Regions from separate parts of the Pseudocolwellia antarctica genome, predicted to be linked through region 3. Evidence: predicted binding sites of a transcription regulator. Region 3 holds the regulator's gene; each other region holds the start of a gene.
What was found. The regulator FNR, encoded in region 3, switches genes on or off when oxygen is low (the NO sensors DNR and NnrR bind a similar motif). The targets are predictions, from matches to a motif close to TTGATCTAGATCAA.
Positions count from the first base shown of each region.

Region 1 (10,123 bases), 1.9 Mb from region 3:
TGATCAGATCAATATTTGATTTTTGTAATTGAATAAAAGTCGCTAATAGATGTTTATCAACTTGATCAAACCCTGGTAAATCAGAGTTTGCGATAATATAAGCGCCATGGTCTTGCTGGTTTTTAAACTCTAATAACAAACCAATTTCGTGTAAGGCACAACTCGCCAATAACAGTTTAAAGCTGTTATCTTTTTCTAAAGGCAATTGCTGAGCAAAAATATCAAATATTATCTGTGCTTGATTTGATACACGAAAGGCGTGTTCTTTATCTACATGAAATCTTTCTGCGATAGAATTAACCGTGCGCTGTCTTATATTAATTTGACGCATATCAGGTAGCATTTCATATAACAAACCTTCTCGCAGTGCTCCACTAGAAAGTTGTAATTCATTAAGATCTAAGCTCTCAAATATCGCGATAAGGATCGCTAAACCACTCGCAAATACAGGCTGTCTTTCAACAGTTAAACCAGTGATAGCAATGTTATCGATATTTTTGCTGTTGATTAGGGCAGTTTCTAAACTGTATAAAAAAGGTAAAGACACGATAGCTGGTTGATGACTCGCACGGAGGATCTCAGCAAGCGCTTGAATAGTTCCTGAACCACTTAATACCGACTGCCAGCCAACATCTTTATATTCATGAACAATCGGCTCTAACATCGCTTTAGCAGCTGTTTTAGCATTATTCATATTTAATTCAGAGAGTTCGCCGCCAACAAAGAATTGCTGGTTGTAAGTTACACAGCCCATATCTACGCTGCATACTTTTATTGCATCAAATGCATTACCCACAATCAGTTCTGTACTTGCACCGCCAATATCTAAAACAAGTCTTTTATCTTCACTTGCGCTGGTATGAGCAACGCCAAGATAGATAGTTTCAGCTTCTTGTAAACCAGATAAGACGATAATCTTATGGCCTAAAACGATTTCAGCTTTATCGATAAATTCTTGAGAGTTTGTAGCAAGACGTAAAGTTGCGGTAGCAACAATTCTGATATTGTCAGGTGGGATATCTTGTAAGCGTTCAGCAAAGAAATTTAAACATTCTAAGCCACGAAGCATAGCTTCATTACTTAATTCGTTTTCATTATTCAAGCCTGAAGCTAAACGAACTTTTCTTTTAACTCTATCTACCGTTTGCACACTATTAGCAACTAAACGAGTAATTAACATGTGAAAACTGTTAGAACCCAAGTCAATAACGGCGTACAAAGGAGACATTGTCATAAAATATTAAGTCCTAGGACCTTTATTATATGGCTTTCTATTTCTGTTTTGACCGTTACCTTGAGGCTTGTGACGACGCACAACAGGCTTAGGCTTTGGTAAGTCAGTGATTAATGAATCTGGATCATATTTACTTACTGGTAACGCATGTTCTATATACGTTTCTATAGCAGGTAAGTTAAACACAGAATCTTCACATGCGAAGCTAATTGCTTGACCTGAAGCACCTGCTCTACCTGTTCTACCAATTCTGTGAACATAATCTTCACAATCATCAGGTAAATCGTAATTGAAAACATGAGTTACTGAAGCTATATGTAAACCACGAGCAGCAACATCTGTTGCAACGAGTACATCTAGTTGGCCGTTAGTAAATCTTTCTAAAATCTTCAAACGTTTGTTTTGAGGAACATCACCCGTTAATAAACCAACACGAATACCGTCAGCTTCTAAATGTGCGTGTACTTTTTCACAAACATGTTTTGTATTAGCAAAAATAATTGCTTTATCTGGCCACTCTTCTTCAATTAGTGTTTGAAGTAGGCTCATTTTATCTTCATTTGAAGGGTAAAATAATTCTTCAGAAATACGAATGTTTGTTTTTTGATCGGGTTCTATTTCAACACTTTCAGGATCATCCATATGCTCAAACGCTAGCTCTTTTACTCTAAAAGATAACGTTGCTGAGAATAGCATGCTTAAACGTTGAGTAGCAGGAGGCATTTTATTAAACATGTAGCGAATGTCTTTAATGAAACCTAGATCGAACATACGATCCGCTTCATCTAAAACAATAACTTCAATGTTACCTAAGTTATAAATGCCTTGTTTCAAGTAATCGAGTAAACGACCACAAGTACCAATTAATATGTCTACACCGTTTTCTAGTTCTTGACGTTGTGACTCATAGCCTTCACCGCCATAAACTACAGAAACACGTAAACCACTCGCTTTTGCCATTTCAATAGCATCTCTGTGAATTTGAATAGCAAGTTCACGAGTAGGTGCCATGATCAATGCACGCGGCTGATTATGTTCTGGTTTTGGATTAGTAAGCAAGGTGTGAAATGTTGCGGCTAAAAAGGCAATTGTTTTACCTTCGCCTGTTTGTGCTTGCCCAGCAATGTCAGTACCTTTAACCAATATAGGTAGCGATTTAGCTTGTATGGATGTGCAGTATTCAAACCCCATTTGATTGAGGCCTTCTATAACTTGCGGCGCAAGATCAAGTTCTGAGAACTTTATTTCTGATAAGTGTGTTTTTTTCATGGCGCTAGCTTAACAGGTTACCTCATTAATAAAAAATGATATTAAAGCGTTTAAAGTGATAAAAAAGCGAAAATATTCGTTTTTATATGTCAATATCTTAAATATTAGCTTGATCCATAGGATCTTTCTTTACCTATTTATATTTTAGTGCTAAATTTAGTTCTCAGAATACCTGAAAAATCTAACCTCCAACCCAAATCGTTTATCAAAAAATAATTTTTGTATCACAACGTAAACATATTTAAGAACCTCCAATATGAACCTTACCGAACTTAAAGAAAAATCAATCAGCGAACTAGTTAAGTTAGCTGAAGAAATGAAATTAGAGCATTTAGCTCGTACTCGTAAACAAGACATTATTTTCGCTATATTAAAAGCACACGCTAAAGGCGGTGAAGATATTTTCGGCGGTGGTGTTTTAGAAATACTACAGGATGGTTTCGGGTTTTTACGTTCATCAGATTCATCTTATTTGGCAGGACCAGATGATATATATGTATCACCTAGTCAAATTAGACGTTTTAGTATGCGCACGGGGGATAGTATTCACGGAAAGATAAGACCTCCTAAAGATGGCGAACGTTATTTTGCCCTTTTAAAAGTTAACGAAGTTAACTCAGACCGCCCAGAAAACTCTCGCAATAAAATTCTTTTTGAAAACCTAACGCCTATACACCCAATCGACCGTTTAGTTATGGAACGAGGAAATGGTTCTACGGAAGATATCACTGCGCGTGTTTTAGATTTAGCGTCTCCAATAGGTAAAGGACAACGTGGACTAATCGTTGCTCCACCAAAAGCAGGTAAAACGCTTTTATTACAAAATATTGCCCAAAGTATTGCACACAATAATCCAGACTGTGAATTAATGGTTTTGCTTATTGATGAGCGCCCAGAAGAAGTAACAGAAATGAGACGCTTAGTTAAAGGTGAAGTTATTGCTTCAACTTTTGATGAACCAGCAAGTCGTCACGTTCAAGTAGCTGAAATGGTAATTGAAAAAGCCAAGCGTTTAGTTGAACACAAGAAAGATGTTGTTATTTTACTTGATTCAATTACACGTTTAGCTCGTGCTTATAACACGGTAATTCCATCTTCAGGTAAAATCTTAACAGGTGGTGTTGATGCTAATGCATTACATCGTCCGAAACGTTTCTTTGGTGCAGCACGTAAAATTGAAGAAGGTGGTAGTTTAACTATTATTGCTACTGCTCTTGTAGATACGGGTTCAAAAATGGACGAAGTTATTTACGAAGAGTTTAAAGGTACAGGTAATATGGAATTACATCTTTCTCGTAAAATTGCTGAGAAACGTGTATTCCCTGCTATTCACTTTAACCGCAGTGGTACTCGTCGTGAAGAATTATTAACTAAGCCAGAGGAATTACAAAAAATGTGGATCTTACGTAAAATCGTTCATGAAATGGGCGAAATAGATGCGATGGAATTCATGATTGATAATCTAGCGATGACTAAAACAAATAATGAATTTTTCGATTCAATGAAGAGAAAATAACCTTTCATATTTGTTCATTACGCCAGCATTCATTGCTGGCGTTTTCGTTTTTAAATCACAATAATTTTAATATAAGTTTATTCTATGAAATACAGTGACTTGCGTGATTTTATGGCGCAATTAGAAAAAATAGGCCAACTTAAACGTATATCTCAACCGATATCGACCGAACTAGCGATGACTGAGATAAGTGATAGAACACTACGTTTAGGTGGTCCAGCCTTATTATTTGAAAACCCTATTGGTCATACCGTTCCTGTATTAACTAACTTGTTTGGTACTCCAGAGCGTGTTGCTTTAGCTATGGGTCAGCCTAATGTTGATGCTTTACGCGATGTTGGTAAATTATTGGCAATGTTGAAAGAGCCAGAGCCACCAAAAGGTTTTCGCGACGCATTATCTAAAATACCTGTATATAAACAAGTATTAAATATGCCGGTTAAAGTGGTTAAAAAAGCCCTTTGTCAGCAAATTGTAATTGAAGGTGATGATGTAGATTTAACAAGTTTACCTATTCAAACTTGTTGGCCTGGCGATGTTGCGCCTCTTATTACTTGGGGATTAACGGTTACACGCGGTCCTCATAAAGAGCGTCAAAACTTAGGTATTTACCGCCAACAACTATTGTCTAAAAATAAATTGATCATGCGTTGGTTATCTCATCGTGGTGGAGCGTTAGATTTTCAAGAATGGAAACAAGAGCATCCAGGTGAAAAATTTCCAGTGTCTGTTGCTTTAGGAGCTGATCCAGCCACTATTTTAGGTGCTGTAACTCCAGTACCAGATACTTTATCTGAATATGCTTTTGCTGGATTATTACGTGGTAGTAAAACTGAAGTCACACAATGTATTAGTAATAATTTAGAAGTACCTGCAACGGCTGAAATTGTACTTGAAGGTTATTTAGACCCTGATGAAATGGCACCTGAAGGACCTTATGGCGATCATACAGGTTACTATAATGAAGTGGATAATTTCCCTGTATTTACGGTAACTCATATTACTCATCGTAAAGATCCAATTTACCATAGTACTTACACGGGAAGACCGCCTGATGAGCCAGCAATTTTAGGTGTTGCGCTGAATGAGGTTTTTGTCCCTATTTTGCAAAAGCAATTTCCTGAAATACAAGATTTCTACTTACCACCAGAAGGTTGTTCTTATCGTTTAGCGGTAGTAACAATTAAGAAACAATATGCAGGACATGCAAAACGCGTAATGATGGGCGTTTGGTCTTTCTTACGTCAGTTCATGTACACAAAGTTTGTGATTGTATGTGATGATGATATTAATGCGCGTGATTGGAAAGATGTGATTTGGGCAATGACTACACGTATGGATCCAAGTCGTGACACTGTATTAATAGAGAACACACCAATCGATTATTTAGATTTTGCTTCTCCTGTGTCAGGCTTAGGCTCTAAAATGGGCTTAGATGCTACGAATAAATGGCCTGGTGAAACAAATCGCGAATGGGGTGAACCTATTGTGATGACCGAAGAAATTAAAGACGAAGTAGATAGCTTATGGGATGAGTTAAATATATTCGACGATAAAAATGAAGATAAAAACGCATAAGTGACAAACGTCACTCTTTATAGATTCTATGCTTATTTTATTAAAAATGAGATAAGCATTTTAAGTGGTTAAGGTTAAAAAATGAATGTAATTAAGTGTCAGGTCGCGTCATTAGAAGCGCTTACTCCTTATGTATATAAGGTTTTGTTAAAGCCTGAACAAGCTGTAAATTTTATGCCAGGACAATATTTAAATTTTGTTTTGAATAATGAAGATAAACGCCCGTTTTCAATAGCAAGCTCGCCGAATAACGGCTTGATTGAATTACAAATTGGAGCTTTCTCTGCTGATAGTTACCCTATGCAAGTTATTGAACATATTAAAAACAATGCAGAAGTAACAATTGAAATACCATTAGGTAATGCTCAACTGCGTGAAGAAAGTACTAAACCATTATTGCTTATTGCTGGTGGTACAGGCTTTTCTTACATTAAATCTATGTTTGAATATTTATCTCAAGAACAATCAAATAGAAAAGTGATTGTGTATTGGGGACTACGTGAACCAAGTGCTTGTTATGAATTACAAGAATCGGCTGACATTATTGCCAAATTAGCTGAAGGTGAATTTCACCCTGTAGTTGAAACTCCACATGATGATTGGGATGGTAAAGTAGGCATGGTTCACAAGATTGTAATGCAAGACATTAAAAACCTAGCTGATTATGATATTTACTTGGCAGGTCGTTTTGAAATGGTAGGCGTTGTAAGAGATGATTTTGTTGCGCTTGGCGTTAATCAAGACAGCATGTTTGCGGATGCTTTCGCTTACATTTAATTTTAAATATATATAATAAAGTTAATAGCTTTTTTAAAAATATACGCCTAGAATGCGCGCGTAATAACACGGGTTATTACGTGCGCATTTTTTGTGTGAAATTAAAACTAAAGAGAAGAGAAGAGAAGAGAAATGAAAAATAAAAAACAAACCAATAAAGCTCAAGTAGAGTTAGGACGAGGCACTATTAAAGATAACTTTTTAGCGGCTATGGTTACCTCTAAATTATACAAACAACAAATTGTTCAAGCGAAAAAAGGTAAAGGTTCTTACCAACGTAAAAACAAGTTCTCTAATAAAGGCCAAGAGTCTTATTTAATAGCTGCTTAATTACTTTAAGCTAAGTTGTTATTAAATAAGACTCTTTTTAACTTCATATTGAAAGGCTCTTGCTAAGGCACTAGTCTCTCAGCTCTTTATATGATTGATTTAAGCTGATGCCTGCTCTTTTTTAATGATACCAAACAGTGCATCTTTTAAGCTTAAACGTTTTATTTTTTGTTGTTCTAAGAAATCATCACTTGTGTTTTCAACACATTGTTCAATCTTCAAAACCACATTATTTATTTCATGATATTCTTTGAAAAGTTTAGCAAAATGATTGTCTGTCATTTTTAGATGATGAATTTCTTCACTATATTCAGGGAATTCGTGGTGTAGGTCGTGTTTTTGTAACATCATAATATTTCCTTGTTCAGCTAATATTCTCTTGTATTCAGTGTATTCCTTTGTGTTAGTTGGATATTGATCTGGGTCAACATTTCTAATGTTATATTTAACCTGAGTTCTGGATAACTGATGGTCGAAAAATAACGATAAGTATTACTTATCAATCACTTAATCAAATAAAAATATAATGTAGATGATTTTTTTCAATATCATAAGTTTTGAGAAGATCAAGGCAGATTTGTGTATCTAATAACGGGTTATTAGTCACAAATTTAACGCAGATGCTCACAAAAATCATGGTATTGACGTATATAGCTTATCCATAATTCAGGTTATTTAGCATTAGTTTCACTGAAATAATTTCTTTTGAGCATAAAAAAGGAGTTAGACCATTGGCATAACTCCTCTTTAACTTTAGCTAATATTAGATTCTTACGCCTAACGTTTATTTCTCATCAGGCAAGGTAATATTAAGTTCTAATACACTCAAATTATCATTTTTATTGTCTAAATTAACGGTTACCTGGTCGGAATCAATAGGAACATATCGACGAATAACATCAATAATATCTTGCTTCATCGCAGGTAAATAATCAGGGCTATTACGTTGTCCACGTTCGTGAGCAACAATAATTTGTAGCCTTTCTTTAGCTGTTTGGGCGGTTTGTGCTGGTTTTTTACTTCTAAAGTAATCTAAAAGTGACATCATTAACCTCCAAATAATCGGCGTAATAAGCTTTTCTTTTCTTCCTCTATAAAGCGAAAGTCAACTTTTTCACCAATCAAACGAGAAACTGCATCGTCATATGCAAGGCCAGCATCACTTTCTGTATCTAATATTACAGGAGAACCCGAGTTAGACGCTTTTAACACCGCTGGCGATTCAGGAATTACACCTAATAGCGGAATAGCTAAAATATCTAATACATCTTCTACACTTAACATGTCACCGCGTGTAACACGTTCTGGATTGTAACGAGTTAATAATAAATGTTCTTTAACAGGTTCTTTACCTTGTTCAGCACGTTGTGACTTGCTGGCTAACATACCTAAAATACGATCAGAATCTCGAACTGATGATACTTCTGGGTTTGTTGTTACTATGGCTTCATCTGCGAAATACAGCGCCATAATTGCGCCTGTTTCAATACCTGCTGGCGAATCACATACTATGTATTCAAAACCAGCTTCAGCAAGGTCATCTAATACTTTTTGAACGCCTTCTTTATTCAAAGCGTCTTTATCGCGAGTTTGTGATGCTGGCAATATTGATAAGTTAGGTGTGCGTTTATCTTTAATTAACGCTTGGTTAAGTGTAGCTTCACCTTTAATAACATTAACAAAGTCGTAAACAACTCTACGCTCACAACCCATAATTAAATCTAAATTACGTAATCCAATATCAAAATCGATAATTACGGTTTTAAATCCCTTTAATGCGAGACCTGTACCAATAGCAGCACTAGAAGTTGTTTTACCAACCCCGCCTTTACCTGAGGTCACAACGATAACCTTAGCCATTATTTTCCCTTCTTATGTTTTCTAGTTTAATTGATTAAATATGATTTTTTGGTCTTCAACTTGGATGCATTGCGGTAAGTTTGCATGCTCATTCAATTGTTCATTTAGCATGTAAACACCAGCGATAGACACAAGTTCAGCTTGTAAGTTTTGACAAAATATTTTGCTTTCACTTTGTCCACTTGCTCCAGCTATTGCTCGACCTCTAATTGTGCCATATACATGAATATTTCCATCGGCGATAACTTCAGCGCCATTGCCTACAGAGCCCATAATAATAAGATCTGTATTTTTAGCATAAATCTGCTGACCAGAACGAATTTGACCTTTAACAACCTTGGTCGGAACATTCTCAATAACTGTCGTTTCAACTGGAGCTTGAACTTCAGTTTTAACTGCTTCTGCAGGAGATTTTGCTACTTTTTGTACAGAACCTTTGTTAACTATGGCTAAACCCGCTTCTTGTACCGCTTTCTTTTGTTCTAGCGAAGAATGTCCACAAATACCGACGAGTACGAAGTTATTGTTCTCAATAATTTGTTTAAGATTTACAAAATCAGTAAAGCTTTCAAGTGCTTTTATATCAACAACAACGGGAGCACAATTGAAAAATTGAGGAGCTTGCGCAATTTTACTTTTTAATTGAGCGTCTAATAACGTTAAATCGTTATTTTCAATTTGGATCACTGAAAGGGTAAAGTTGGTTCCCTTAAGTTCTATTTCCTGTTCAGGCATGAACAGTGGTTTCCTTTTGTTATGTATTTTCTAACGACGAAAAACGTATGAAAAAAAGTGTTAGATAGCATATTAGTATCAGGTGCTGATCACAAGCAGAATGTAGTGTACACCTGATCTTTATATGAAATAAACAGCTTGAAAATAATGAATGAAAGGGAGTTGTTAACTCCCTTTAACTTTATGAGGGGTATTATTAACCTTTTGGACTAAATTTAAACTCTTTTGGTGGTTTTTTACCCAATAAATGTGTAACAAAATAATCCCAACGTTTACGAACCATATAAGGTTCACGAGCAAAACCATGACCTCTGTTAGGCAACATTAGCAGATCAAAATCTTTATTGGCATCTATCAATGCATCAACAACCATTAAGGTATTAAATGGCGTTACGTTAGTATCTAACGTGCCATGTACTAACATTAATTTACCTTTAAGTTTATCAGCAAATAATTGGTTTGCTTGGCTGTCGTAATTGGTTTCGCCGTTATCACTATTTACTAATAAACCATGGTATTTTTCACCCCATTCATCAGCATAGTTACGGTTGTCGTGATTACCGGCTTCCGAAACCGCAACTTTGTAAAAGTCAGGATAGCTAAACATCGCTTTAGTTGATGCAAATCCACCGCCTGAATGTCCCCAAATACCTACATGGTCAATATCGATCCATTTATGCTTTTTCGCGAGCTGTTTAATTGCTGCAACTTGATCGGGTAAACCGCTATCGCCCATGTTTCCATAATAAAACTCATGGAAGCTTTTTGAACGACCAGGTGTACCTAATGCGTCAATTTCAACAACAATAAAGCCAAGTTCAGCT
Region 1 is NZ_CP187926.1:3,883,434-3,893,556, forward strand. Features, by position in the region: gene ACPUVN_RS16800 (guanosine-5'-triphosphate,3'-diphosphate pyrophosphatase) at 1-1,234, opposite strand, end outside; gene rhlB (ATP-dependent RNA helicase RhlB) at 1,241-2,503, opposite strand; gene rho (transcription termination factor Rho) at 2,760-4,019, shown strand; gene ubiD (4-hydroxy-3-polyprenylbenzoate decarboxylase) at 4,104-5,597, shown strand; gene fre (NAD(P)H-flavin reductase) at 5,679-6,374, shown strand; gene arfA (alternative ribosome rescue factor ArfA) at 6,507-6,704, shown strand; gene ACPUVN_RS16830 (YdcH family protein) at 6,804-7,055, opposite strand; gene minE (cell division topological specificity factor MinE) at 7,489-7,749, opposite strand; gene minD (septum site-determining protein MinD) at 7,752-8,564, opposite strand; gene minC (septum site-determining protein MinC) at 8,586-9,299, opposite strand; gene ACPUVN_RS16850 (DPP IV N-terminal domain-containing protein) at 9,496-10,123, opposite strand, start outside.
Region 1: the regulator FNR is predicted to act here: its motif matches at 7,119-7,132, upstream of ACPUVN_RS16830 (YdcH family protein).

Region 2 (10,123 bases), 1.3 Mb from region 3:
TAAAAAATATTTAAGTAAAACGTTAAGGCATTATCAACGAATGCAGCAAGGAAGCATCCATAATGTTGAACATATTATAGATGCTTATAAGCAAGTGCTAATTTAAGCAGTCGTGTTTATTTTTTATATCTTCTTAAACGTATGTCGGCTTGTTCTTTATGACCAGCAAAGCCTTCAACCGCACAAAGTCTTGAACAATACTCACCAACAACCACAGATGCTTCTTCTGTTACTTTTTGGAAGGTACAAGTTTTAATAAATTTACCAACCCATAAACCACCTGTATAACGTGCTGCTTTGCGTGTAGGTAAGGTATGATTGGTACCAATACATTTATCGCCATAAGATACATTGGTTTCTGGTCCTAAAAATAGGGCACCAAAGTTACGCATGTTTTCTTTAAAATAAGGCACATTGCTTGTCATTATTTGAACATGTTCAAAAGCTAAGTCGTTAGCAACCTTAATCATTTCTTCGTAAGTGTCACATACGATAACTTCGCCATGATCTTTCCAAGCGGCACCAGCAACTTCTGCTGTTGGTAAAATAGTTAACTGTCGTTCTACTTCTGCAATCGTTTCATGAGCTAGCTTTTCACTATTGGTTAATAAAATAGCAGGAGATGTAGGACCATGTTCAGCTTGACCTAATAAATCAGCCGCACATAATTCACCATCAACACTGTCGTCTGCAATAACCAATGTTTCAGTTGGACCTGCAAATAAATCGATACCTACACGACCAAATAGTTGACGTTTAGCTTCAGCAACAAAAGCGTTACCTGGACCCACAATCATATCTACAGGGGCAATAGTTTCTGTACCAATCGCCATTGCCGCGATAGCTTGTACGCCACCAAAACAATATATTTCGTCAGCACCAGCGAGATCCATAGCAACAACAATCGCTGGCGATGGCTTACCGTCAAATGGAGGAGCAGCAGCGATAACGCGTTTTACACCGGCAACTTTTGCGGTAACAACACTCATGTGTGCTGACGCAACTAAAGGATATTTACCACCTGGTACATAACAACCTACACTTTCCATAGGAATATGTTTATGACCTAAAATAACGCCTGGTATTGTTTCTACTTCAACGTCTTTCATTGAATCACGTTGCACTTGGGCAAAGTTACGTACTTGCTCTTGTGCCCATTTAATATCTTCTATAACACTATCATCAAGTTCAGCGTAACAAGCTGCTATTTCTTCTTTTGTTATTCTAAATGACTCAGGCTTCCACTTATCAAAAGTCTCTGAATATTTAGCTACAGCTTTGTCGCCATCTGTTTCGATATCTTCAATAATATTTTCAACAGTTGTTTTAACTGATTGTAAAAAATCCTTTTTTTCTTCTTCTTGTTTTCCTTTTTTGATGTATTTAATCATGCTCAATCTCTCAAATTTTGGGGTAAGTAAGTTATGTTATAATGATATGTTTTTATAGTTAATTTATCCTACGTAAAAATAACATTGAATGCAATAATTTGTTCAAATTAACCTTGTGCTGAAATGATTGTAAAGAAGGGGGGAGTTGTGATAATTAAAGATGAAAAAAAAGGAGTAAGTCATTAAAAAACGACTTACTCCTTACTTAACCTTAACTAGATAGGGTTATTTGATTTTATTTTTTAATGGTATCTCAATTCTTGTACCTTGCCCCAAAACACGCGATATGAAAATGCGGTGTAGCTGAAGATCACAGGAACAACAATAATAGCGCCCCATAAAATAAAGCTTAATGATTCTGGTGCTGAAGCTGCTTCCCAAATCGTCAATTTGTTAGGCACTATGTAAGGAAAGAAGCTGAAACCTAAACCGATAAAACACAGTAAAAATATTGTTGATGCTGCGGTGAAAGGTATCCAGCAGCCTTTGTCATTTTTAGCAGGTAGTTTTTTAAGTACAAAAAAGCTGTAAACAAACAATCCAAAACAGATTAAAGGTAAAGGCAAAAGTAGCAACATGTTAGGCGTTTCAAACCAACGATCAAATACATTAGGGTTAATAATTGGATTGATAGCTGATACAGCTAATATACCAATGAAACAAATTAAACCCGACTTTTTAGCCCAAGCAACAGCTTGCACTTGTAAATCGCCTTCGGTTTTCATTATTAACCAACAAGCACCAATGTAACTGTAAGCCGCGGCAACACCTAAAGCACTGAGTAAACTAAAGCTGTAGGCAGCAAATGTGCTTTCAAAACCCATTACATACATGCCGAGCATATAGCCTTGGCTCATAGAGGCGAGTAACGATCCCATTTTAAACACTTTGTTCCATGTAGGTTTGTGGCTGAATGCGGCTTTAGCTCTAAAATCGAAAGCGACTCCTCGCAGCACTAAACTAATCAATAGAACAGCAGTCGGTAAATACAGCTCTTTAAATATATAACTATGAGCAGCAGGAAAAGCGATTAGTAGCAAGCCTATAGCCAAAACTAACCAAGTTTCGTTAGCATCCCAAAAAGGACCGATAGAGGCGATCATGGTATCGCTGTTATCTTCTTGTTTAAGAGGAAGTAAAATACCTACGCCTAAATCGTAGCCGTCTAAAATGGCGTAAAGAAGAATTGAAAGTCCCATCAAAGCGACAAATATTACGGCTAGTGTGTTAGCTTCAAACATTATTTGAGTCCTTCTATTGCTGATGTGATAATGGGTTTGGTGATTTCATCATCGCTGATTTCTTCAATTTCAACCGCTCTACCTGCCATAGTGAAAATGGTATGTAAGTAAGCAATCATTAACACCGTGTACAAGATTAAATATAAGATTAATGATAAACCTACATTTGAAGGCGCTATATCTGTTGCTGCATCTTTAACACTTAATACACCGGTAACTAACCAAGGTTGGCGTCCTATTTCTGTTACATACCAGCCAGCTAATGTCGCAACCCAGCCTGAGAATGTCATAAACAGTAAGGTTTTTAATACCCAAGGAGATAACTCCTTCTTACGCCAGAGTTGAATACGTCCAGTCCATGCTACAAATAACATCAGAAAGCCGAGACCAACCATAATCCTGAAAGCGAAAAACACAGGCATAACAGGCGGGTGATTACCTTCAAATTCGTTTAGACCTTTTATCTCACCATTTAAGTCATGCGTTAAAATAAGGCTCGCCATATTTGGAATGCCTATTTCAAAATGGTTAGTTTTTGCTGCAGCATCCGGTAAGGCGAAAAGTAACAAAGGTGCGCCTTTTTCTGTATGCCAAATGCCTTCCATTGCCGCAACTTTTTGTGGTTGATGTTCTAGGGTATTTAGGCCGTGAAAGTCACCCACTAATGCTTGTGTTGGCGCTAAAATAGCCGCCACGGTTAAAGCTATTTTTAAGGTCAGTTTAGGTGCTCGTTTGTCGTCACCTTTTAATAAACGATAGGCACTAATACCTGCAATTAAAAAAGCAGCGGTTAAGCCCGAAGCAATAAGCATGTGGGTAAAGCGATACGGAAATGATGGATTAAAAATTATCGCTAACCAATCAACAGGAAAAGCAACACCATCACGCATTTCGTAACCTTGCGGTGTATGCATCCAAGAGTTAAGCGCTAAGATCCAAAAAGCCGATAATGTGGTACCAAAAGCAACGATAAAGGTTGAAAGGGTATGCACTAATGGCGATACGCGATTAATACCGAATAGCATAATGCCTAAAAAGCCAGCTTCTAAAAAGAAGGCTGTTAGCACTTCATAACCTAATAATGGACCTGCAATATTACCGACAGTTTCCATAAATTTTGGCCAATTAGTACCAAACTGGAACGACATGGTAATGCCACTTACAACGCCAAGAGCGAAAGTTAAGGCAAATATTTTTACCCAAAAACGATAAGCTCGCATCCATACCGGATCATTAGTTTGGACATATCGTACTTTGAAAAAAAGTAAGAACCAACTTAAGGCGATAGTGATAACTGGAAACAGAATATGAAAACTGATATTAGTCGCAAATTGAATGCGAGATAAAATCAAGGTATCTAACATTTTTTACTCCATTAGCCCTATGCAGCACGCTGTGGGCTGTTGTTAAAACATGTTTAAAAAGATCGCTATGGCTTGGTAGCCAATAGCGATAAGTGAGGTTGAGCTGATTGGTTGTGCTTATAAAGTATCGTTAATTGTTCTTCAGTAATTTGTCTTTAATATCAATTACTTTACTTACCCCAGCGCCAAGCTTCATCAAGGTATTTAATTTGTCAGGACTCATACTTTGAAGTTCACTTGCCCAATGGGTAATGGTTTCAAGCAATTCATGTATTTCATGCATTTTTACTTGAGCATATTGCTCTTCTTCATTAGCAGGTTCGTTCAATAAATTATCGCGTAATAAAGACAGGGTTGGGTCAACTTCACGTTTGCGGCGCTCTTCAAATACACGAATCGCCATTTCCCAAATAGAACCGGCAGGAGAGTAATATTCTTTGCGATCTTTTGGCTTATGTTGAACTTGAACAAGTCGCCATGATTGCAGTTCTTTAATACCCATGCTGACATTGCCACGAGAAATATTTAACGCTTCAGAAATTTGTATTGCGCTTAATGGCTCTTTGCTTATCACAAGCAAACCATACATTTGGCCAACGGTTCGGTTAAAACCCCAACGACTGCCCATTTCTCCGCAATGCATTACAAACGATTCTATTTTATCTGTTATTATCATAATTTGTTATTTCTGAAGTTTCAGTAATTTCTGAAAGTTTAAACCTTTATTGATTTAAATCAATATTTATTTGATCTTTTTATGCGTTTATTTTTTATTACATAGTTAAATTATTTGACCTTAGCTAGACGTTTTTTATATAAGCAGGCATGACATATTTTTTGCATCACTAAGGTGCAGTGGTTAGAATACAGGCAATAAAAACATTAAAAAATAAAATAAATTAAACTCAAACTAAAGAGTATCAACATGAAAAAACAATTCCATTTACATGCCATTTCTATCGCATTAAGTACTTTATTTGTTGGTTTACCTGCACTTGCTGAAACTGCAGAAGTGAAAACAAATGAAGATGTAGAAAAAATCGCTATTTTAGGTTCTAGAGTATCAACACGTACGGCTACAGAATCGACTTCTCCTATTGATATTATTACCGCTGAATCACTAACAAAAGGTGGCTTTAGCGAGTTAGGTCAAAGTTTACAAGCCAGTGCACCATCGTTTAACTTTAGCCGTACACAAGTTTCAGATGGTTCTGATTTATTTAGACCTGCAACTTTACGCGGTCTTCAACCAGATCAAACCTTAGTGTTAATTAATGGTAAACGTCGTCATAACCAAGCTATTTTTGGCTTAAACGGAACTGTTGGTGCTGGCGCAGCGGGAACAGATATGAACTCTATTCCAATGACTGCACTTAAAAATGTACAAATTTTACGTGATGGTGCTGCGGCTCAATATGGTTCTGATGCTATTGCAGGTGTTATTAACTTAGAACTAAAAAACTCAACTAATGAAACAACAGGTTTTGTTCAAGCTGGCTCAACAGGTGAGGGCGATGGCGATACAATATCTTTTGGTTTAAACACAGGTTTTGATATTGGCACTGAAGGTGGTTTTATAAACCTTTCAGCTGAATATCGTGACGCAGACGGTACTAACCGAGCTGAACGAGATACAGGTGGAAGTTCAACAGTGCTTGCTGGCGAATTGTCTGACGATGTTCGTTGGATCCAAGGTAACTCGGCTTCAGAATTTACGTCGGTTTTTTATAATGCCATGATCCCAGTAGGTAATATGGAATTATACGCTTTTGGTGGTTTTTCAAATCGTACGGCATTAGGTAACGGTTTTTATCGTGATTTTGGCGATGCAGTTAAAAACGTACCGCAAGTTTATGCCGATGGTTTCTTACCTAGAATAGACAACGAAGCAGAAGATCTTTCAACAGCCATAGGTGTTCGCGGTGAAATAAATGATGAGTGGGATTACGATGTTTCAGCAACTTATGGTCAAAATGATTATGACTTCCATTCAGCAAACACTATTAATGCTTCTTACGCAGCTGAATACTTAAGTGAAAACCCAGATGCTACAGACACTGACATTGCAGCTAACGCAGGGCCAACTTCTGGTTATTCAGGTGGTTTCAGATACGACCAATTAACGGTTAATGCTGATGTTACTGGCTTAATTGATTTAGGCTGGGATGAACCTCTTTATCTTGCTTTTGGTGCTGAGTATCGTGATGAAAACTACTCAATTGTTCCTGGTGAAGAAGCCTCTTACGCTTGTGGGATTGCTAATCAAGACGTAGCGTTTCCTTCGGTAATTGATGATTCAGTTTTTGCTGAATGTGGTTTTCAAGCTTACCCAGGTTTAAGACCTGATGCAGCGAGTGAAGCAGGCAGACACAGCTATGCATTTTATGTAGATGCTGAAGCGCAATTAATGGAAGACTGGAATATTGGCGCAGCACTTCGTTATGAAGACTTCTCTGATTCAGGTGATAAGTTAATTGGTAAAGTATCAACACGTTTTAACGTTACTGAAAACTTTTCACTTCGTAGTGCTGTTTCTACGGGGTTTAGAGCGCCGTCGCTTCAACAAAGTGCTTACACTGCTTTTACGGCTAACTTAGGTGATGGTGGTGTTTTATTACCATCGTTTACAGCAACAGCCGGTTCTGCATTTCCTGCGGCATTAGGTGTTGATGGTTTAGATTTAGAAACGTCGAAAAACTTTAGTTTAGGTGCAGTGATCACAGTATCTGATGAAATATCAGTAACCATTGATGCTTACCGTGTAGAAATTGACGACAGAATTACCTTAGGAAGCTTACTTAATGCAGATGATGTAGCATTTAACGCAGAGGCATCAGCGGCATTAGAAGCAACGGGTGCTATACAAGCTAACTATTTTTCTAACTCAGTTAATTCGGTTACTGAAGGTGTAGATATCATTATTGCTTACAATACTGAATTGTATTCTGGTGATTTCGGTATTACTTTCGCGGGTAACATTAACGAAACAGAAATTGACAGCGTTAATACGACAGAAGGCGTTCCAGAGTCAGTAGCGTTAGATGATTTACAACGTAGCTTTTTAACTGACGGGCAGCCAAAAGAACGTGCAACCTTAACATTCGATTACGCACAAGATGCATGGTCTGCTGTGATCAGAGCTAACTACTTTGGCGAAACTGAAATCACTTACTTCGGTAACGATCACATTGGCTTACCTGGCTTTTTATCGCCGACAGGTGAGTTTAAACCAACAAGTACAGTTGAATCAGCTGTGTTAATTGATGTGAACCTTGATTATCAAATTAATGAAACCTTTACGATTTCTGCAGGTATTAATAACCTTTTTGATAAAACGCCTGATGAATTAGGTCAAGACGAAGCGCTTGATTTTATAACCAATGGTGCATTTAAATATCCAGTTAGAGCTTTACCATACGGTTTTGACGGTATGAGTTATTACGCACGTTTAAACTTCAGATTTTAATCTCTTTGGGGTTTAATTCCCCGCAGCTTGCTGCGATTTGGGATAAGCGCTAAAGTATTAGGATGAGTATATTTCTCCATAAAAGTCATAATGTTTCAGTTCTAATGTATCATCTTGTTTGTCCAGCTAAATATCGCAAAGCGATATTTACTGATGAAGTTGATCAGGTACTGAAAGGTGTTTGTGAAGAAATATCTAAAAGGTATGAAATTGCGTTCATAGAAATAGGAACAGATAAAAATCATGTTCATTTTTTGATTCAATCAGTCCCGATGTATAGCCCTAAAAAAATAGCGCAAATAGTTAAAAGTATTACGGCAAGAGAGATTTTTAAGAAATGCCCATTTGTTAAAAAGGAATTATGGGGAGGGGAGTTTTGGTCAGATGGATACTTTATTACCAGCGTAGGTAAGCATGGAAATGAGTCAATAATAAAAGATTATGTGAAGAATCAAGGAGATGATTCTTATAAAAAACTTAAGCGAGAATCAATAACAGATGATCAATTCCAACTATGGTGATAGAGGGTTAATTAATACCCCGCTTTCACGTAGTGAAAGACGAGCCTAAGCGAGACAGCTTGCTGCGGGGTTTTTTACTTCACTTAAATGTTTTAACTTTCAGTTAATCATTGTAGAAAATAACAATAAAGCGCTCAGCATCGGTTAGATGTTTGAGCGTTTTTTATGCGTTGTTATTTATTCGATTAATTTAAGAGAGATCCTCTTAAGACAACATCCCTTCGCTTATGCTCAATCTTAATGGCTTAGTACAAAATAAACCTTGCTATTTTTTGCTAGCAGTTGATAATCTCGCCCCAAATAAGTCATATATTTTCATATTTATTTCGTTCAGCTTAAACGTTAAAAAATCATATTAACGATAAGATGAAAATGAGGAATAAAACTGGGAATGTGGTGAAAATCCACAACTGTACCCGCAACTGTAAACAGAGCGACATACTTACAAACCACTGAGTTTAACTTGGGAAGGTGTATGTTGAGATGCTGTAAGTCAGGATATCAGGTGAAAATGTATGAAATTAATAGCAAGTGATTCATATTGGATTCAAATCCGATGGATTAATTTTGCTATTAGGTCGAGCGGGTCTACTCGAACATGTTAATTCATCTGTTTTTCTAATCGATGAAATGTTCTATTGCCTCTCTGTCCTTACACTAACTAAATAATGCTAGTGCTAAGTCATACTTAAGCTAACTAATACCTAACTAATACCTAACTAACAGCACAGCTAACTAATATAAGCGGACTCATTATGGGACAAGTACATTTAATTTTAGGCGGAGCACGATCGGGCAAAAGCTCGCTTGCAGAACAGTGTGCTAAAAAATCAAACCTACCTGTTACCTATATTGCTACAGCTCAAGCTCTTGATAAAGAAATGCAAACGCGTATTGCACTGCATCAACAAGATCGTCCGCAGCAATGGCAAACGCTAGAGTCGCCACTTTTATTAGCTGAAACCATAGATTCACTTGTTGATCAGGCTATAAATACTTCTTCTGATAACACACAAAATATTGGGCATTGCATTCTTATTGATTGCCTCACGTTATGGCTGACTAACTGTTTGTGCCAACATGATTTAGCTTATTTCGAGCAAGAAAAACAGCAACTTTTAACGTCTCTTATCAATAGCCAAAAACACCCAAATATCCATATTATTTTAGTCAGTAACGAAGTAGGGCACGGCATAGTGCCTATGGGCAATTTATCGCGTGAGTTTGTTGATCAATCAGGCTGGTTACATCAAGCTGTAGCTGAAGTGGCTGATAAAGTTGATTTTGTTATGGCAGGCTTACCCCTTTCATTAAAATCTGTTACTTCTGTGCAAACAGAACCTTCACGAGGTGAAATTTAATGAAAACCATCATGATACAAGGCACAACGTCTGATGCTGGTAAAAGTACGCTAGTAGCGGGTTTGTGCAGAGCTTTGGTTAATCAAGGTCATAAAGTTGCGCCATTTAAGCCGCAAAATATGGCGCTTAATAGCGCAGTAACTAAAGACGGTGGCGAAATTGGTCGAGCACAAGCTCTGCAAGCCATCGCGGCAAAAGTAGAAGCACGCATCGATTTTAATCCTATTTTATTAAAGCCTAATAGTGATACTGGCGCACAAGTTATTGTGCATGGTAAAGCGATTTCAAATATGGAAGCAGATAAATATCACGACTATAAAAAAGTTGCGATGCAAGCAGTGCTTGAGTCTCATCAACGCCTTGCCAATGAATTTGAGATCCTTGTGGTTGAAGGCGCAGGCAGTCCAGCTGAAATTAACTTACGCGCCCATGACTTAGCGAATATGGGGTATGCCGAAGCGGTAGATTGCCCTGTACTCATTGTCGCTGATATTGATAAAGGCGGTGTTTTTGCGCATTTAGTAGGAACCTTAGCGTTGTTATCTGAGTCGGAACAAGCGCGCGTTAAAGGTTTTATCATCAACCGTTTTAGAGGTGATATTAAACTGCTTGAATCAGGCTTAACTTGGCTAGAAGAACGCACAGGAAAACCTGTTTTAGGTGTTTTACCTTATCTACACGATTTAGCTTTAGACGCAGAAGATGCTGTGGCTTTAGACAATAAAGTGAGTCAAGCCAAGGTGAAGATCCTCGTTCCTCTATTGCCACATATGAGTAAC
Region 2 is NZ_CP187926.1:4,487,974-4,498,096, forward strand. Features, by position in the region: gene ACPUVN_RS19460 (tRNA (adenine(22)-N(1))-methyltransferase) at 1-106, shown strand, start outside; gene hisD (histidinol dehydrogenase) at 117-1,391, opposite strand; gene cydB (cytochrome d ubiquinol oxidase subunit II) at 1,634-2,632, opposite strand; gene ACPUVN_RS19475 (cytochrome ubiquinol oxidase subunit I) at 2,632-3,996, opposite strand; gene ACPUVN_RS19480 (GbsR/MarR family transcriptional regulator) at 4,127-4,672, opposite strand; gene ACPUVN_RS19485 (TonB-dependent receptor plug domain-containing protein) at 4,922-7,462, shown strand; gene tnpA (IS200/IS605 family transposase) at 7,525-7,983, shown strand; cobalamin riboswitch at 8,326-8,505, shown strand; gene cobU (bifunctional adenosylcobinamide kinase/adenosylcobinamide-phosphate guanylyltransferase) at 8,739-9,344, shown strand; gene ACPUVN_RS19500 (cobyric acid synthase) at 9,344-10,123, shown strand, end outside.
Region 2: the regulator FNR is predicted to act here: its motif matches at 4,722-4,735, upstream of ACPUVN_RS19480 (GbsR/MarR family transcriptional regulator).

Region 3 (10,123 bases):
TAAGTGCTTATGTTTACAGTCTTTCTCAAGACTAACTAAAAACATAAATACACAAAATATAAAGCCTTATTAAATTTTTTAATAAGGCTTTTTTATTACAAACTGTTTCATATTTTATTGGTTCAAACGTAATAAAAACGTATAATAGCGCAAAATTATCATTCTATTAATTAAAGGCGTAACAATGGGTACATCTTGGTATAAAGAACCATGGGCATATCTAGTATTTGGCTTACCTTTTACCGCAGTAGTTGCTGGTATTGGTACATATATAATTGCTAACCATGAACCTGATCCGCTTGTTGTAGGTAATTATTATAAGAAAGGTAAAGCCATTAATTTTGAATTGGGTAAAATCAAACTGGCGCAAAAACTGGGCATGGAATTTTCTTTAACGTTAAAAGATCATGAGCTAGTAATAAAACCAACGGGTATAGAAAAAGAGTTTTCTCTTTTACATGTTAACTTCTATCACCCTACTCAAGAATTTAAAGACTTTTCGTTAACCTTAACGCCTGATGGTGACGGAAATTTCAGAGAAGATATTCCTCAAGAAGTTAAAGGAAAATGGCAAGTAACCTTATCTACATTTGATGACAAATGGAAAATTCAAAACACCATTTATTTACCACAACCTACAGCCATCATTATTAAACCAGCACCTAAAGACAGTTAAGTAAAAATATCATTAATATCAGAGTTGCTAGATTAACTAATCACTCTGGTATTAATTGTCAGCTTATCTATAACAAGTGTTACACAGCTAGTTAACCGTCATATAGCTAATCATATAAACAAGTTAAAATCTTATGTCATCTTTGTGTTTTCATTGCGGTGAAATTATTCCTAAAGGGATAAACTTATCAGTTAAAATCGACAATATTTCTCAACCTATGTGTTGTAATGGTTGTGAAGCCGTTGCTATGGTTATTGTTGAAAACAAATTAACTGATTATTACCGTTTTAGAACGGAGCCAGCACAAAAAGGTGAACAGCTTATACCACAACAGCTAAAACGAAATATGCTGTTAGATGATGAAAGCCTACAAGACGAATTCACCTACAAAACCGACGAATACAAAGAAGCCATTCTTACCATAGATGGTATAAGTTGTGCTGCCTGTGCTTGGCTAATCGAAATGCAGTTATCGAAAACTGTCGGTATTCTTTCTATAACGGTTAATGCGACAACGCAGCGTGCAACAGTAAAATGGCAAGATGAAAAAGTTAAATTAAGTGATATCCTCAAACGTATCGACAGTATTGGCTACAAAGCCCTTCCCTTCAAAGCCAGCCGAGTTGAAGAATTAAATAAAGCGCAAAGTAAATCATTCATCAAACGCTTAGGTGTTTCGGGCATTTTAATGATGCAAGTGCTGATGATTGCCGTCGGATTATACTTCGGTGCATTTTCTGACATGACTGAATACAACTCAATTTATTTACGCTGGGCTAGCTTGATATTAACGCTACCTATTGTGACTTATGGTGCATTTCCATTTTATAGAAGCGCAATCAACACATTAAAAATGAAACGTCTTTCCATGGATGTTCCTGTATCTATAGCTATATCTCTGGCTTTTTCGGCCAGTGTTTGGGCAACAGTTAGTCAACAAGGTGAAGTTTATTTTGAGTCTGTTGCTATGTTCACTTTCTTGTTACTTATCGGTAAATTCTTAGAGTTCAGAGCAAGAATGCGCGCCTCACATGTTTCGGCAAATTTGCTAAAACTTATGCCGATGACAGCCACTAAGTTAACGTTGAACGACGCTAATACTGATGCAGCTCAGCAAGAAGAACTTATTGCAGCAAAGCATTTAAAGAAATTTGATTTAGTATTAGTAAAACCTGGAGAAACAGTTCCTGCTGACGGTATTATTATTTCAGGAACGAGTCATATTAATGAGTCGATGCTTTCAGGTGAACAAACGCCTGTGGCTAAAAACGTTGGCGATACCGTATTAGCAGGCACAATTAATGGTGATGGCAACATGACTGTTGAAGTAAAAAAAGAGAACCAACATTCGTTTTTAAACCAGATGATACGTTTAAGTGAATCATCTCAAGCCCATAAACCCAGGTTAGCTAAATTATCAGATAAGATCGCCCAGTACTTTGTTGCGACTATTTTGCTAACGTCTATCGCCACCGCTATTTATTGGAATATTCATCATCCTGAAGAAGCCTTTTGGATCACCCTTTCAGTATTAGTAGCAACCTGCCCTTGTGCTTTATCGTTAGCAACACCAACCGCATTAACGTGTGCAACGGTAACACTCAATAACAAAGGCATTTTGATAAAGTCAGCTCATGTAATGGAAACATTACCTAATGTTAATTGCTTCGCTTTTGATAAAACAGGTACGTTAACCACAGGCGAGTTTACTGTGAGTAATATTGAGTTATTTGTTCAGGACATGAATAAAGAACAAGTACTCGCATTAGCTGCTGGTTTAGAGTCACATTCTGAACATCCTATTGCCAAGGCTTTTGTGCAGTATCGAGATTTCTCACTTAATGTTACGCAAATAAAAGTTACTGCTAGCTCAGGTGTTTCAGGTATTTATCAAGATAAAGCTTACCAAATAGGACGCCCTAGCTGGTTGTTAGAAAATTTAACGGCGTCAGAAGCCGATAAGCTCAAAAATGTAATGACAGCTCAGTGTGTACTTGTGGAGAATAATCGCCTAATTGCAGCATTTTATTTAGACGATAACATCAGAAACAACGCTCCAGAATTAATTAGTCAGCTGCATAAGCAAAAAATTTCAACACTTATGTTGTCAGGCGATAATCAAACTGGCTGTGAAAAAACGCAAAAGGTTTTACAGCTATCAGAAATTCATAGTAATTTAAGTGCTGAAAACAAAGTTGAATTATTAAAAGCAAAACAGAGTAATCATGTAGTTGCTATGGTGGGTGATGGCGTTAACGATACTCCTGTATTTGGTGCAGCTCATATCTCTATAGCTATGGGTAGTGGCACTGATATTGCTAAAAATGGTGCTGATATTATTCTCCTTAACAGCAACTTAAGTAATATCACTTCATTGAAAGCTATTGCAGTTAAAACCAAGCGAATTATTTGGCAAAACTATTTATGGGCTTTCGGCTATAATGCCATCGTATTACCACTTGCTATGTCAGGCTACATTACACCTTATATGGCTGTTATTGGTATGTCGGCAAGTTCTATATTAGTAGTGACTAACTCACTGCGCTTATTAAGTAAAAAACATGAAACTAGCGATAAGAGATAATCAATGAGCATAATTTACGTATTAATTCCTATTGCCGTACTTTTAACCGCTATCGGTCTTTACCTTTTTTTTCTGGGCAGTTAAAACAGAACAGTTTGATGATCTTGAGAAGCAAGGTCTGAGCATTTTATTTGATGACGAAAAAGAAAACAGTTCTGATGAAAGCATTACAAAAAGCAACTCATCAGATTTACAAACAGCAGAACAAGCGTCAGTAAATAACACAACATCCTCTCAAAGCCCAGATAAGCAATCAAAAGATAATTAATGGATATTGATTACTTTTCAGCATTTGTTATTGGTATATTGGGCTCAGGGCACTGTTTAGGCATGTGTGGTGGCATCACCTCTATGTTAACCTCGGCTTTACCTAAAGACTCGTCATACTCGAAAACTCTATTAGTTATTTGTTATAACCTTGGCAGAATACTTTCTTACTCGCTTATTGGCGCTATTGTTGGCTTTACTGGCTCAGTAGCTGCAAAAAACATAGGTGTGCCTTTAAGTGGTTTGCGTATGGTATCAGCCATATTTCTGATATTTTTAGGTTTATATATTGGCAAATGGTTAATGTGGTTATACAGAATTGAGCGTTTAGGTAAGTTTATTTGGCGTTATTTATCACCTTATTCAAAACAACTTATCCCTGTAAACTCTCCAGCTAAAGCACTCGGCTTAGGTGCTTTATGGGGTTGGCTACCTTGTGGATTAATCTACTCGATGCTGACTTGGTCATTAGCGAGTGGTGATGTGACTAAAGGGGCTTTAATCATGACATTTTTTGGTTTAGGCACTTTACCCGCTTTACTTATTATGTCGTACAGTTTTATAAAAGCTAAAACTCTGCTTATCCATCCTACATTTAGAAAGTTTATGGCGTTAAGCCTTATCTTTTATGGTGTTTATAGTTTGTATCTATTACGTTAACCGATTGCATATTTTGCCCTGTTCTAATATCATTTGATCTTAATCATGTATTAAATATGGATACACATGGAAAGTAAGCAGCCTGCGTTCAAATCACATATTCACTGTCAGAATTGTAGTATTAGTGAGTTATGCCTCCCTTTTTCTTTGAATGAAGAAGAATTAAATTCTCTCGACAACATTATTGACCGCAAAAAACCTATCCATAAAGGCGAGAAGCTTTTTCAAAGTGGCGATGAAATGAAGTCGTTATACGCTGTTCGCTCAGGTACATTCAAAACATATAAAATAGATGAGAAAGGTGATCAACAAATAACAGGCTTTCACTTAGCTGGTGATTTGCTTGGTTTTGACGCTATTGCTAACTCAGAACATCCTAGTTTTGCTTCTGCACTAGAAACCTCAATGGTATGTGAAATTCCCTATAACACCTTAGATGAACTTTCAAATGATATGCCTAAGCTGAAAAAGCAAATGTTAAGAATGATGAGTATGGAGATCTGTTCAGATCAAGAAATGCTTATGTTACTTAATCATAAAAATGCAGAACAACGCTTAGCGACTTTCATCAGCACTTTAAGTAGTAGATTTCAAAAGCGTGGTTTTTCACCATCAGAGTTTCGTTTAACGATGACGCGAAGTGATATTGGCAATTATATTGGTCTTACTGTTGAAACCATTAGTCGTTTACTCAATCGTTTTAATAAGAATGAATTAATTGGTGTTGAAGGAAAGTTAATTACCATTAAAGATGCTGATGGCTTGAAAGAAATTGCTCAATTGAAAGTAGATTGATTTCAAACAATAAAAAATATCAAACTTACCCTATACTTATAATGAGTAAAGTAGAGAATTTGGAGTTATTATTATGAATCAATATCAAAATATACTTACGGTTATTGACCCTACCACTGACGATCAAAAAGCATTAAAACGCAGCATTGAACTTGCTCAACATACTAATGCGACTATAACGGCGTTCTTATCTATATTCGACTTCTCTTATGAGATGACAACTATGCTGTCTAGCGATGAACGCGAATCTATGCGCCAAACGGTTATAGATGATCGCCATGAGTGGATAAATAAACTGGTTAGCGATTTAAACACGCACGGTCTAACCATTCATACCAAAGTTGTGTGGCACAACCGCCCTTTTGAATCAATTATCAATGAAGTGCTAGAGCATAAACACGATATTGTTATTAAAGGTACTCACGAGCACGATAAGTTGAAGTCGGTTATCTTCACTCCTACCGATTGGCATATTCTTAGAAAGTGCCCGTGTCCTGTTTTATTAGTGAAAGATCACTTGTGGCCTGAAAAAGGTAATATTCTTGCAGCAATTAATGCAGGTAGTGATGAAGAAGAGCATCGTTCACTTAATCACAAAATAACAGATCATGCTAACGCATTAGCTAAAACTATTAATGCAAATGTTCATTTGGTCAATTCATTCCCTGGCACACCGATCAATATAGCTATAGAAATCCCTGAATTTAATGCCAACGAATACAATACAGGTATGTTAACTCATCATCAAAAAGCCATGGCTTCACATTGTGAGAAATACAATATAGCCGAAGATAAAACACATATTGAAGAAGGTTTGCCTGAAGACGTTATTGAAGACGTTGCCAACGAAATTGATGCTGAATTAGTGATTTTAGGCACAATAGGAAGAACTGGATTGTCAGCTACGTTAATTGGTAATACTGCTGAGCATGTACTTGATCGTTTAAACTGTGATGTTTTAGCCTTAAAGCCTGATGGTTATGTTTCACCTCTAGCTCAATAACGGCTCACATTTAACTACCGCTAGGCTAAAACAGGTTAAATTTACTTAATCTGTTTTAGCATTAATAATATGACCTCTTCTTGTTACATCCCCTTATTACCTGAATGTATTAACCAAATTAATTAAAAACTTCTCGTATATATATTATTCTATCGTTGCCTCTGAAGACTCCAAACGTTGCTGTGGCAAAAGGATTGTTGTCATGTGTACCATCGCCATCCCAATCAAACTGAAGCCATGGCGGTACTTGATATTCGACGTTAAGCGAACCTTGTTTATTTCCCAATGGCGCGGATAAAAAGAACTCTCGGTAAATACCGTTTTCAAAAGTATTATCAGCACTTACACTTGCATTACTATCGCTGGTGAGTAAATTATCGCTAGTATTAATATCTACCAAGCGATAATCCCATACAGATAAACCTCCACTTCCAACAGCTCCTGATGTGAACTTATTACCTAACGTTCCGTTAATACAACTTTCTTCAACGTTAGTAATAAATGCAGTGCCATTATATTCTTCAACAGACATTGGCATTAATAAGTTTGAAGTTTCTGGCCCAAAGCTATTTTCAATTTTCCAGCGACCAAATAGTACTTCAACACCTTCAGTTAAAATTAATTCTGTAGCCATGATACTAACGTCAGAGCCACTATATAAATTAATACCATCTTCATCCTCTACTTGGCTAACCACGAAAGGTATTTTTGCAGGAAAAGGAGCATATAATGAATGTTCGTTATGCTCATAAATAAAGTTATCTGTTAAATTAAATTCATAACTTAATACACCTGCATCAACTGTTGAAGACAAATCACCTTCACTCATCTGAGATGCTATGTTAACTTTTTCATCGATAACGTCAGGAGTAATACGAGGTTTCTCAAAATCTTCCTTTGGTTCATCTATAGTGACATCAGCTGCTTCCAGTTTCATAAAGCCTGATGCTGTATAGTTTTCTGTAATATTGCCTGCTGCATTGTAAGCTGTTATTAAAGCCTTAGGAGCTGATAATGAGTCATACCTTATGCTGCCATCACTATCAGTTTCTTGACCAGAATATGCCCAGTCATTAATAATACAAGCAGCATCGGGTCCATGGTTACCATTCAAACTACCATGACTATCAACCGTTTGAATAAAATAAGCAGGAGTAAAACGCCCAACATTCGCAATGTAGCCTTGTATATCGCCACCACCAATATAGTCACTATCAGTCAATGATGCAGATAGATGAATAATCCCTACTTCCGAGAAGTTGTAATTATTATCTAAAATACTGCCATTAAAAGTGTTACTTGTTTCAGTTGTGAGAGCACCAACATTTGCCGTTGTAGGATCAGGTAAAAATAAGGTTCTGATTACACTTAATTGTTCATTATCAAAATGATTAGCAATGGCATTAGCGCTTAAGTCGGTAAAGCTACCTGCAAAAAAATCAGGAACCCCGTCATTATCGACATCTTGACCTGCAACCCATTGTTTCGCTATAGCTCTTAATGAAAAAGTTTCACCTGCTTTTTTGAAGTCACTTTCTGATGTGCTAGAAGCTAATGCATTAGCACTATTCGTATCTTGGCTGAAGTCTAATTGAACACCAAAGGGACGAACAACAAAAGCATTTGATGATGAATTGAAGCTTTTAATATCTCCTAAACCATCAACATCAATATCTTTTTGTGCGTTAATAGTAAGCTTACCTGCATCAGGGTAATTAAGCGTAAAATAAGCGGTAGAGTTACTATCAAAACGTAAAGACTGTTCGGTTACGTTTGTTGTAATACTTTTCGGTGTGGCATTGTTGGTAAGCTCTAAATTACTCGTACATGCACTGCTATCACCATGACAAGTGTATGAAAGGTTAATAGGAACATCTCCACCATCAGGAAAAACGCCAGTACATGAACCTGTATTATCATCAGTTCTTACTGCTTGTATAAATAAGTTTTCCGCATTAAAACCTGTATCTGATGGCTTACCCGAAAGTTGTGTCGGTATAATTGGCGAGCTGTTATTGTCATTTCCAAAAATAAAGCCAGTATCTGAGAAGACTATATTACAACTTGCACCGCTACTATCATCACAAACAAGAGGCTCTGTTGCTATGACTGTTGCATTAGCGAGAGATAAACTAAGGGTTTCAGCAATCGTATGACTAAAGTTAACACCAACAAGATCAGTACTACCAATAAAGGTTACAGATTTTTTAGTCGTCGTGGTAGATGTGTTAGTGGCTTGCAAATCAAGTGTTATCTCATCAGAGCTTAACGTTGAACAATCACTATTCATACAAGCTTTTATGGTGACTGGCTCAACTGCACAGGTTAAACCTTGACCGTCATGAATAATCTCATAATGGTCGATTAAACAACCTCCAAATTGAACTTTACCATTAAGAGCGCCAGCACTAAGAATTTCATAACCCGAAGGTGCCGCAGAAGTACGTATATCATTAGAAATAGAGATTTCTAAATAATCTCCACCGCCTCGTTCAAAAAACATAGCAGCTATATCAAAAGAGGAATATTGACTTAAAGTAAAAGAACCACCTGTATTAGAGTTGCCAGTAGGATTCTCAAATCTCAACTTATTAGCATCGCCACTGTTTGAACTACCAAATTTGTTGAATGAAACACTATCACCAGCAATAGTATCCATAACAAAACTAAATCCATCATCACTCTCTACATAAATGGTGTAATCGCCTGCGGGTAAACTAAGTATTCCCGAAGTATATACAACAAAATTGCTGCCATTTACACCATTACTATTACCTGGGTACGCTAAAGTACCTGTAAAATCATGTTCTGAGCCACCAAAATCAATACGATCTACAGTACTTGAACCACTTGCCTCAACATTATACTTCCCATTATCGATTAAACCAGTTGATGGTGAACCATCAGCTAACCAAGCAGCATGAATTGCTAAAGCTTCAGTAGTGGTATTTATCTGTACGTCTGTACCAGCATTGTTGATTTTTATACCTACAGCATTTAAAAGGCCTGTATTAGCGTCACAGCCTTGATCTATTTCAGGGTCAATATTAGTGGCTTCATACACAACAATATTACTGTAAGTACTATTTCCCGTAGGATTATCATCATTGTCATTTATAAAGAAGAGGTGGTCAAAATTTCCTGTATAAAATTGCCCTACTGGAATCGTGTAATGTGTAACACCACTTCCACTATAATTATCAAAATCTGTTATACCCCAAGATTGAGTACCATAAAGCATAAAAGTACGATCTTCACTTTGAGATAAATCGTCATCAAAACCTATAGCATGAATTTCACCTTGCTCAGTACTTTGAAAGTCAAATTCAATAACGGTGTTTTTTGTGACTGTGTAGGGGAAGTTTATTTTTTGCCACAGATTACCCTCAATAAATAAACTTAAGTTATCATCTATTATTGTTATGTTACCGTTAGCATCTTGAGTGCTACTGGCATAACGAGCAACTTCGTAAACTTGATCTACATCTCCTACTTGCCAAGCATTTCCTGTATCTGGATTAATACCACCGTTGGCATTTAAATCAAGTACGGCAAGATTGAGTGGCTGAACCCATACTTCTATACTTCTAAGAGTGTAATCATCTATATTATCTGCAAATGTCCAATCTGGGTGCCCACCTGTGTTATTACCTATACCTATTGAGTCGATTCTATTAGAATCCCAAGCATTAAAAGCAAATAGTGTTTGTGCTTCGCCGTAATTATGTACTTGCATAGAACCGTGACAGGACGTTCTATCGGCTCTTAATGAATCTCCAAAATCAAAAAAATCATCACGCGCATTAAGAACAGACGTATCATTTCCTCTAGTATAACAATGATGCCAAAATTCCATGTTACCAGTAGATATATCAGTTCCAGTAACAACACCTACAACATTTGACTCTACATTCATATTATCAATAGACTGCTGCCAAGTAACTCCAGCACTACTAACAGGAACACCTATTTCACCTAAATTCTGTGTAAAAGCATCCATGGATACCCAAACCCATTCGGTTTCACAACTACCATCCTTTTGTAGCTCTAAATAGTAACCAATACGAGTAATACCATTATCAATAGTTGTTGCTGAATTATCGATACCATAGGCGGGAGTGTTAGTAGCATAATTGGC
Region 3 is NZ_CP187926.1:1,248,924-1,259,046, reverse strand. Features, by position in the region: gene ccoP (cytochrome-c oxidase, cbb3-type subunit III) at 1-35, shown strand, start outside; gene ACPUVN_RS05475 (FixH family protein) at 185-676, shown strand; gene ACPUVN_RS05470 (heavy metal translocating P-type ATPase) at 810-3,260, shown strand; partial or broken gene ccoS (cbb3-type cytochrome oxidase assembly protein CcoS) at 3,264-3,528, shown strand; gene ACPUVN_RS05460 (sulfite exporter TauE/SafE family protein) at 3,528-4,187, shown strand; gene fnr (fumarate/nitrate reduction transcriptional regulator Fnr) at 4,254-4,982, shown strand; gene uspE (universal stress protein UspE) at 5,056-5,985, shown strand; gene ACPUVN_RS05445 (DUF6701 domain-containing protein) at 6,104-10,123, opposite strand, start outside.